3 regions of the Rhodococcus sp. NBC_00294 genome follow, and region 1 is predicted to be linked to each of the others. Evidence: riboswitches for the same ligand, from Rfam matches in the RefSeq annotation. Region 1 holds a riboswitch; each other region holds the start of a gene.
The links. Region 1 has a riboswitch for thiamine pyrophosphate ahead of OHB23_RS09780 (TenA family protein). Riboswitches for the same ligand answer to the same signal wherever they lie in the genome.
Positions count from the first base shown of each region.

Region 1 (3,271 bases):
GTGGACCTCGAAGGACACCCGCACGCCGAGGGGCCCGCGCACCGTGCCGGTCGTGCCGGCGGCGAGACGGTCGGTGGACGCGTCGACCCCCATGATCTGCGGTGCCCACGTCGACCAGAGCGACAGGTCCATGTACCGCTCCCACGCGACGTCGGCGGAGGCGTCGCCGGTGCGTCGCAGAGTCTTCTTCATGACCGGCGGGATTCACCGTTCCGGCGCTGCTCAAACTGCCGTCAGGTCGCCGCTCCACAGCGGTCGCGCCGGGCGTAGGGTCCGAACCAAGCGAAACTCCTCCGCCATCGACCGGCGCGGCCGGTGGCCGACATGTAGGTGGACAAGGATGACCACACAGGCATCGGCCAATCACACGGCCAAAGTCATCGGCGTGACCATTGCGGCCGCCGTCGGCGGCTTCCTCTTCGGTTTCGACAGTTCCGTCATCAACGGCGCCGTCGACTCCATCCAGGGCAGATTCGCCCTCGGCGAGTTCCTCACCGGCTTCACCGTCGCGATCGCCCTGCTCGGGTGCGCGGCGGGCGCCTGGTTCGCCGGCGGACTGGCCGACCGGTGGGGACGCAAGAAGGTGATGATGCTCGGGTCCGCACTCTTCATCATCTCGTCGGTCGGCTCGGGTCTGGCCTTCAGCGTTCCCGACCTGATGCTGTGGCGTGTGCTCGGCGGTCTCGGCATCGGCATCGCGTCGGTGATCGCCCCCGCGTACATCGCGGAGATCTCGCCGGCCCGGATGCGCGGCAGCCTCGCGTCGCTGCAGCAGCTGGCCATCACCATCGGCATCTTCGCCGCACTGCTCTCGGACGCCGTGCTGGCGGATCGTGCGGACGGTGCGTCCAACGACCTGTGGCTCGGCCTCGAGGCCTGGCGATGGATGTTCATCGTCGGCGTGATCCCGGCCGTCGTCTACGGCGTCCTCGCGTTGCTCATCCCCGAGTCGCCGCGTTACCTCGTGGGCAAGCACCTCGACGAGGAGGCCGCGCAGATTCTCGCGAACATCACCGGCGAGAAGCACCCCAACGAGCGCATCCACGAGATCCGCCTGACTCTGCGCAAGGAGCAGCGCTCGTCGTTCGCCGACATCCGCGGTCCGCGCTTCGGTCTGCAGCCGCTGGTGTGGGTCGGCATCATCATGGCCGTCCTGCAGCAGTTCGTCGGTATCAACGCGATCTTCTACTACTCCACCACACTGTGGAAGTCGGTGGGCTTCACCGAGAGTCAGTCCTTCACCACGTCGGTCATCACCTCAGTGATCAACGTGGCCATGACGTTCGTGGCCATTCTCTTCGTCGACCGGGTGGGTCGGCGCAACCTGCTCATGGCCGGCTCCATCGGTATGTTCGTCGGTCTCCTCATGGCGGCGATCGCGTTCTCCCAGCAGATCGGCACCGGCGACGAGGTCTCCCTGCCCGATCCCTGGGGCGTCGTGGCGCTGATCGGAGCGAACCTGTTCGTGATCTTCTTCGCGTCGACGTGGGGACCGATCATGTGGGTCCTGCTCGGCGAGATGTTCCCGAACCGTATGCGCGCCATGGCTCTCGGCATCGGTACGGCCGCGAACTGGGTGGCCAACTTCGTCATCTCGCTGCTGTTCCCGTCGCTCACCGAGATGGTCGGACTCTCCATCGTCTACGGCGGCTTCGCACTCTTCGCGGCCCTGTCGTTCTTCTTCGTGAAGTCCAAGATCCCCGAGACGAAGGGCATGGAACTGGAGGACATGAAGTAGCCGCACGACCGCCGGTGCTATGGTCGGCGAGTTCTGACACGGGGTGCTTCGCGTCGCGAGGCTGAGACCACACCCGAGAACCTGATGCAGGTAATTCTGACGAAGGGATGTCACGGCCATGACGCCGTACGACCATGCGGTCGACGCTGCCTCCACCACGGATGCAGCCGACCTCACACGCTTCACCGACCTCCTCTGGGACCGCACGGCAGGCCTGCGGGCCCGGATCGGCGATCTCGAGTTCCTCACCCGACTCGGCGACGGCACCCTGCCGATCACGTCGTTCCGGACGTACATCGAGCAGGACGGCCTCTACCTCGAGGGATACGCGAAGGCCTTGGCCCTCCTGTCCTCGCGCGCAGTCGATCCGGAGGCCGGAGCGTTCTGGGCCACGTCGGCGGCGACGGCCGCGACGGTCGAGAAGTCGTTGCACACCAGCCTTCTCGCCGACGTCGCACTCGGCGGTCCGTCGGAGAAGCCGGTCGAGCACAGCCAGGCGTGCCTCGGGTACGTCTCGTTCCTCACGGCGACGGCGGCGACCGACACCTACGCCGTCGGCGCCGCGGCCGCGCTCCCCTGTTTCTGGATCTACGCCGAGGTCGGCCGCGGACTCGCGGCCTCGGCCCGCGCCGTGCTCGACGCTGAACCGGACCACCCGTACGCCCGGTGGGTGACGACGTACGACGCCGAGGACTTCCAGACCTCCGCCGCGCGCGCCCGCGAGCTCGTCGACGCGGCTGCCGAGGTGGCCGGCCCGGCCGAACGACAGCGGATGAGTGACGCGTTCGTCGTGGCGATGCGCTACGAACTGCTGTTCTGGGACACCGCCCTGAACACCGTGCCCTGGCCTGCTTCGGGGTCGGACGCATGAGGGCGCGGCACACGAGGGTCGGGCGCGTCGCGGCTCTGCTCACCGTGTCGCTCGTCGCCGCCGCGGGTCTCGCGGGCTGCGCCACGTCCGATGCCTCCGACGCGAACACGATCCGCTTCGCGCTCGACTGGACACCCAACACGAACCACACGGGCCTGTTCGTCGCCCAGCAGGAGGGCTACTTCGCGGACGCCGGGCTGAACGTCGAGATCCTGCCGTACAACTCGACGTCCCCCGACACGCTGATCGACTCCGGCAACGCCGAGTTCGGGATCAGCTTCCACAGCTCCGCCACCTACGCCCGCGCTGCCGGTGCGAAGGTGACCTCGGTGATGGCGCCGCTGCAGCACTGGGCCACCGGCATCGGCGTCCGCGCCGACCGGCAGGACATCCGGCGCCCCCGAGACCTGGACGGGCGGACCTACGCCGGGTTCGGCGATGCGGGCGAGGAGGCCACCCTCCGCAAGGTGATCGAGAACGACGGTGGCACCGGCGATTTCGAGACCGTGGTGCTCGGGACGTCCGCGTACGAGGCGGTCTACTCCGGTACCGCGGACTTCACCGTCTCCTACTTCGCGTGGGAGGGTCTCGAGGCCGAGCGGGCCGGAACCCCGATGACGTACTTCGACTACACCGACTTCGGCTTCCCCGACTCGTACGCG
Region 1 covers NZ_CP108043.1:2,100,197-2,103,467, reverse strand. Annotated here, with positions in the region: gene OHB23_RS09790 (SRPBCC family protein) at 1-192, opposite strand, end outside; gene OHB23_RS09785 (sugar porter family MFS transporter) at 341-1,738, shown strand; TPP riboswitch at 1,768-1,863, shown strand; gene OHB23_RS09780 (TenA family protein) at 1,857-2,609, shown strand; gene OHB23_RS09775 (ABC transporter substrate-binding protein) at 2,606-3,271, shown strand, end outside.

Region 2 (3,271 bases), 210 kb from region 1:
CGATGGCTCCGGCGCGGGTCATAAGCGTCAGATCGCACCCCAACGCGTCAGCGACGGCGTTGACCCCGTCGAGTTGAGGCGCGTCCTTGCCGCCCTCGATCGCTTGCACAGTCGAACGGCCGACTCCGGCCAGCAGAGCGAGCTCAGCTTGCGTCAGACCCAATTCGTGACGGCGTGCTGTGAAAGACCTGGCGAGATTGCTGACGTCGGTACGACGCGACTTTCGAGGAGGTGCCATGCGGGTTTCCAATGCTTGCCAGAGACAACTTAAGGCCACGTTACCGCCGACGGCGACGATTGAACAGCCTTATGTCGTTTGCAGCAAGCTTAAAGATCGATTCGCGTGATAGACCAGCACGAATCCGGCTAAAGCATGCGTCAGCAGGCGTAGTCTGACCCGAGGTCCTCAGATAACCAGTCCCGCGCGGAACGCCATCAGCGCAGCCTCGACCCTGTTGGTGACGTGCAGCTTGTGATTAACCGCAGTGAGATGCGACTTGACCGTCGTTTCCGCCATGTAGAGCTGCCGTGCGATGTCGGCATTCGTTGCCCCGGATGCCATGACCGACAACACTGTTCGTTCCTTGTCGGTCAGCGCCTCCAGCGTCACCGTCGGCCGTGGTGGTCGGGTAGTGGCCACGATCTTTCGGAGTGACTCCTCGGAGAACAGAGTATTGCCGGCAGCGACGGCGCGAATCGACTGGTGAAACGTCTCCGGTGCCTCCGACTTGCTGAGGAAGCTGTGGGCGCCGGCCTCGATGGCCTGGACCACCAGATCGTCCACGTCCATCGCCGTCATCGCGACGACCTTCGGTGGATGTGCCGATGCCATCAATGCTCGGGTGGCGTCGAGTCCGTCCACTCGGCGCATCTTCAGATCCATCAGGACGACGTCGGGCCGATGAGCGGCGATTGCGGCGGGGACTTCGTCACCGTCCGAGACCGATCCGACCACCACGATGTCCGTGGTGGCGGCGAAGATGTCCGCCACGCCGCGACGAACGAATGCGTCGTCGTCCACGACGAGAACGGTGATGACCGCATCGGAGTCCATGATGGGTCGACCGTATCGGGTCGCGCCGACAAGCCACAGCGGATAGGTGTTCTATGGAGTCGGACACGGGGTGCCGAACCGAACCGGCTGAGAACACACCCGTCGAACCTGACCAGGTCATGCTGGCGAAGGGATGTCGAGATGCGCACAGTGCCGCTGGCCGAACAGATCGTGCTCGTGACGGGCGGTGCTCGCGGATTGGGTGCTGCGATCACGCGAGCCTTCCTGCAGCAAGGTTCCCGCGTGGTGGTCAACTATCACCGCAGTGCGGCCGCAGCCGATGCTCTGGCATCGGAGTTCGGTCCTGACCGCGTTGTCGTGGTGCAGGCCGATGTCACGGACCGGCACCAGGTCGACGCGCTGTTCGACAGGGCACGTGAGCATTTCGGGTCGACTGTCACCACCGTCGTCAACAACGCTCTGGTCGACTTCTCGTTCAACGGCGACGACCGTGCCAAGGCCGACGAGATCGAGTGGTCGGCGTTCGACTCGCAGTTCCGCGGCAGCGTTGCCGGCGCTCTGCACACCACGCAGGCAGCTGTGCCGGGCATGCGTGAGGCGGGATTCGGGCGGATCATCACGATCGGCACCAACCTCGTGCAGAACCCCGTCGTTCCGTATCACGACTACACGGCGGCGAAGGCTGCCTTGTTAGCGCTGACGAGGACCTTCTCGGCGGACCTCGGGCCTGACGGCATCACCGTCAACATGGTGTCCGGTGGTCTGTTGCGGACCACCGATGCCAGCTCTGCGACCCCGCCCGCGGTGTTCGACATGATCGCCGAGAGCACCCCGCTGCGCCGGGCGACGACGCCGGCCGAGTTCGCTGATGCTGTGCTGTTCTTCGCGTCGCCGTGGTCGAGAGCAGTGACGGGACAGAACCTGGTCGTCGACGGCGGACTGGTCAAGGACTGACGCGTCAGGAGTACCAGGGGAGCCAGGCCGTCACGATGAACTCGCCACCCATGGCAGTCCACCGCACCCACCCGCCGGCGTTGTGAGCTTGCTCGGCGAGGCCGGCCAGTCCGGTTCGCGAACCAGGGCCAGGTTGCGCTGTCGTCGAGATGTGGTTGCGCACGGTCAGGCTGATGCCATCGGTGTCCGCCCCACTCACCGTGATGTGGAGAGGTGAACTCGGGGCATGCTTCTGACTGTTGGTCAGAGCTTCCTGCACGATGCGGTACGCGGTATGACTGGTCAGATCGCCGACCACACCGGGATGAATGTCCTGGACCAGCGTCACCCGACACCCGGCAGAACGCGCCGCGTCGACGAGGTCCCCGATTCCCGCGATGCTGCGCCGACCAGCATCCTCGCCGCCGGTGTCGGACCCGCGGAGAACGCCGATGATGCGTTTGAGCTCGTCCAGGGACTCGTGAGCCGTGGAACGAATCAGGGCCGACGTGTTCGAGATCTTCTCCGGCCCGTCATTGCTCCCGACCTGTAAACCGCCTGCCAGCAACGATATTCGACTGAGTCCTGCGGCCAGGGTGTCGTGCATATCGCGCGCGATGCGGGAGCGTTCCTGCTGTATCAGCATGTCCTCGTGCATGCGCTGCGATTGCGCGGTCGCCTGATCGCGGGATTGCACGGCCGCCACGAGATCGGACTTTGTACGGCGAAGCTGAGAGAGCCCCAGAACCACAGCGACGAGGACGGCCGCGACGAGCCAAGGCAGCCACCATGGGAGCGACCACGTCGGCGGGGGAGTGCCCTCGACGTGCTTGACTCCGATCGTCAGGACCGAGTAGTCGCGGCGGCGCCCTGCGTCGTACACGAGGGATATCGCGCAGGCCAGGTAGACCGCGACTGCAGCACCGGCGAGAGCGCGGCCCCGAGCGAAGACGCCGACTGCAAAGAGAGCTATCAGCGCGGCCGTTGCGTCGGTAGCGAAGAAGAGTGGACCGACGACAGCCATGGCGAGGACGATCCACGGTTTGTCGTGTCGCCAGATCAACGCAGTCGCGGCGGCCATATTGAGGACGACGCCGAGCGCCACGTTCCACACCGGTGTTCCCGATGTGCCCGCGAGACCGGCAGCCATGAAGGTGCAGAACAAGCTGAGCGTCACTGCGCCGACGGTCCAGGCGCGACGCCGAACCGTAGCTGCAGTAGTGGTCACAGAGAAGACGGTACGGCCATGGTCCGACATGAGCCTCCGTTCTTCGGTCGCGAACGCCGACCGAAAGGAGGAGTGAGACCGGCCGAATCGACGAG
Region 2 covers NZ_CP108043.1:1,894,947-1,898,217, forward strand. Annotated here, with positions in the region: gene OHB23_RS08925 (helix-turn-helix domain-containing protein) at 1-238, opposite strand, end outside; gene OHB23_RS08930 (response regulator transcription factor) at 407-1,054, opposite strand; TPP riboswitch at 1,111-1,205, shown strand; gene OHB23_RS08935 (3-oxoacyl-ACP reductase) at 1,205-1,969, shown strand; gene OHB23_RS08940 (sensor histidine kinase) at 1,974-3,125, opposite strand.
Region 2: linked by a shared signal. The riboswitch ahead of OHB23_RS08935 (3-oxoacyl-ACP reductase) and the one ahead of OHB23_RS09780 (TenA family protein) in region 1 are both predicted to bind thiamine pyrophosphate.

Region 3 (3,271 bases), 770 kb from region 1:
TCGCCGCCGTCGCGTCCGCGACCGACAGCTGCACGTACAGGTTCTGCGCCGCATCGGACAAAGGCTCGGTGCGCGCGAGCAGAAGTTCGAGGGTGCGCTGGCGGTCCGACACCGACAGCGTCGTCACGAGAGCGGTGGTCACGAGCGTCGCGACCACCAGCAGACCCACCGCCAACAGCCGGACGGGAGTGGAACGGAGGAACTCCGACCGTTCGGAGCGGGTGTCGACGGGCGCGCGCAGAGTCAGCGCACTCGTCTGCTGTGACACCTCGACCCCTTCCCGCGCGATCGGTCGCCCTCATGTCCGGATTCGAGCATAGGCCCACCGTGGTCCGAGCACAGGCAACGCGAGGAGCAATAAGGTGGGGGAATGCGGACGGTGAACCATGCGCGGTGACGGGGACGGCTGGGTCTTCAGCAGCGACGGGAGCCGGCACTGGGGACGACACGGCGCGGCCGGTCTGCTGTTGCGGGCTCCGACCGGGTCGGCGGGCTCCGTGGTGTTGCTGCAGCACCGTGCGGCCTGGAGTCATCAGGGCGGGACGTGGGCGCTGCCCGGTGGTGCCAGGGACAGTCACGAGAGCGCCGTCCACGCGGCCGTACGCGAGGCCGGCGAGGAGGCGGGCATCACCGACGACCTGCTGACCGTGCGGGACGAGCACGTCACCAAGGTCGAGGACTCGGGGTGGTCCTACACCACTGTGATCGCCGATGCGGAGCGCGAACTCGACACGGTTCCCAACGGTGAGAGCACCGAACTGCGCTGGGTCGCCGAGCACGAGGTGGACTCGCTGCCGCTGCACCCCGCCTTCGCCGAGAGTTGGCCGTCGCTGCGCACCGTGCCCGTCCGCGCCGTCCTGGCCGCCGACGCCCCCGACGACCTCCCGGCGCGCACCGTACGACTCGCCGTCGGCAGCTTCGGGTGGATCGTCGACACCGTGCGGGCCGAGAACGTGGACGCGGCGCTCGCCGCCGTCCGGAACGACACCGACCTGCGCGTCGTCGTCGTGACGGCCGACGACGCAGTGCGCTCGGCGGTTCCCGCCGACGTCACCGTCCTGTCGCCGGACGGACTCTGACGGTCAGACCGACGGCAGCAGATCGAGCAGTCGACGGGCCGCCGCCTCGGGGTCGCGAGCCTGCGTGATCGCCCGCACCACCGCGATGCGGGACGCGCCCGCCTCGAGCGCCTGCGCGACGTTGTTCTCCTCGACCCCGCCGATGACGAACCACGGCCGGGTGGGATGCGATTCGGCGACCTCACGCACGACGTCCAGGCCCGCGGCCGAACGGTTCGGCTTGGTGGGAGTCGCCCACACCGGTCCCGTGGCGAAGTAGTCGACGCCGTCCTCGATGTCGGCGAGCGTGGCCTGTGCCCGGTTCTGCGTGGAGCGCCCGATGACGACGTCCGGGCCCACGATGCGGCGCGCGTAGTGCACCGGCAGATCGTTCTGGCCGAGGTGCAGCACGTCGGCGCCCGAGGCGAGCGCCAGATCGGCACGATCGTTGACGGCCATCAGCGCGCCGTGACGGCGGCACGCGGCGGAGATGACCGCGAAAGCGGCGAGCTCGTCCTTCGCCTCGATGGCGCCGTACTTCTTCTCGCCCGCCGACCCCTTGTCGCGGAGCTGCACGATGTCGACGCCCCCGGACAGCGCCGCGTCCACGAACTTGGCCAGGTCGCCGGTGTCTCGGCGGGCGTCGGTGCAGAGGTACAGACGAGCGGTGGCGAGCCGCTCGCGGGCGGTGGTCCTCGAAGTCGTCACGAGTGTGAATGTAGTACCACCCAGTACTGCGGGAAGGCCGGAGGCCGGTCGGGTGGTGGCGGGAAGGCCGGAGGCCGGTCGGGTGATGGCGGGAAGGCCGGAGGCCGGTCGGGTGATGGCGGGAAGGCCGGAGGCCGGTCGGGTCATCAGCCGGTTAGGGTGAAGGGGAACGAACACGGGAGTCCCGGACGGGGCTGAGAGTGGGCGAGGCCGCCCAGACCGTAACCACCTGACCCGGGTCATGCCGGCGGAGGAAGTGAGTTTCATGCAGCGATCCGTCTCCGTCGTGGGCGGTGGGGTGATCGGCCTCTTCTGCGCCCGCGCCGCCGCGGCGGCGGGATGGTCCGTCACCCTGCACGACCCGACGTTCGGTGCACGCGCTGTCGGCGACGGCGCCGCCAGCTGGGTGGCGGGCGGCATGCTCGCGCCGCTGTCCGAGGGCTGGCCCGGCGAACACGCACTCCTGGCACTCGGTTCCGCGTCGCTGCGGCGGTGGCACGATCCGGTGCTGCGCGCGGACCTGGAGGGTCGGGGCGTCGTCGTGTCGAGTGGATCGTTGACCGTCGCGTTCGACTCGGCCGACGCTGCGGACCTGCGCACTGTCGCCGACTGGGTGGGTGCGCAGGGCCACGATCTCGAGATCCTCTCGCGCAGCGAGGTGCGCACCCTGGAGCCGTCACTCTCGCCGCGCGTTCGTCTGGGCCTGTCGGCGCCGGGGGAGTTGTCGGTGGACAACCGGGCGTTGGTGCTCGCGTTGGAGTCCGCGGTCCGCGACCGGGGAGTGCGGATCGAGCGTGCTCCCGTCACCGACCTCGACGCGCTCGCCACCGATCGTGTGGTGGTCGCCGCGGGGTGGTCGACGTCCCGTCTGCTGCCGGACGTCCCGGTGCGGCCGGTGAAGGGCGAGATCCTGCGCCTGCGTGCGCGCCCCGGCTCGGCGAGCGCGCCGACGCGTACCGTCCGCGCGAGCGTCAACGGTCGCGCGGTGTACCTGGTCCCCCGTGGCGACGGTCTGGTGGTCGGTGCGACGCAGTACGAGCACGGTGACGACACCGCCGTGACCGTCGCCGGCGTCCGCGACCTCCTCGCGGACGCCGAGGCCGTGTTCCCGGCCGTCGGTGACTACGAGTTGGCGGAGACGGCGGCGGGCCTGCGGCCGGGGAGCCCCGACAACATCCCCGTGGTCGGGCGGTGGGACGACCGCGTGATCGTCGCCGCCGGGCACGGTCGCAACGGGGTGCTGCTCGCGCCCGTCACGGCGGACGCCGTGGTGGCAGAACTGGAGGGCGAGCCGTTGACGGAAGCGGCATGCGCTCTCCCCGAACGGTTTTCGAGTCTCACGCGGACTCGGGCACGGTAGGAGACGAACATGACCGCAGTGGGTGTCACCGTCAACGGTGCGGATCACGACCTCGAGCCCGGCACGACGGTGCAGGACATGCTGACCCAGCTGGGTCTTCCCGAGAAGGGCATCGCCGTGGCGGTGGACGGAATCGTGCTGCCGC
Region 3 covers NZ_CP108043.1:1,333,957-1,337,227, forward strand. Annotated here, with positions in the region: gene OHB23_RS06265 (hypothetical protein) at 1-268, opposite strand, end outside; gene OHB23_RS06270 (NUDIX hydrolase) at 387-1,079, shown strand; gene thiE (thiamine phosphate synthase) at 1,083-1,766, opposite strand; TPP riboswitch at 1,932-2,039, shown strand; gene thiO (glycine oxidase ThiO) at 2,032-3,126, shown strand; gene thiS (sulfur carrier protein ThiS) at 3,136-3,271, shown strand, end outside.
Region 3: linked by a shared signal. The riboswitch ahead of thiO (glycine oxidase ThiO) and the one ahead of OHB23_RS09780 (TenA family protein) in region 1 are both predicted to bind thiamine pyrophosphate.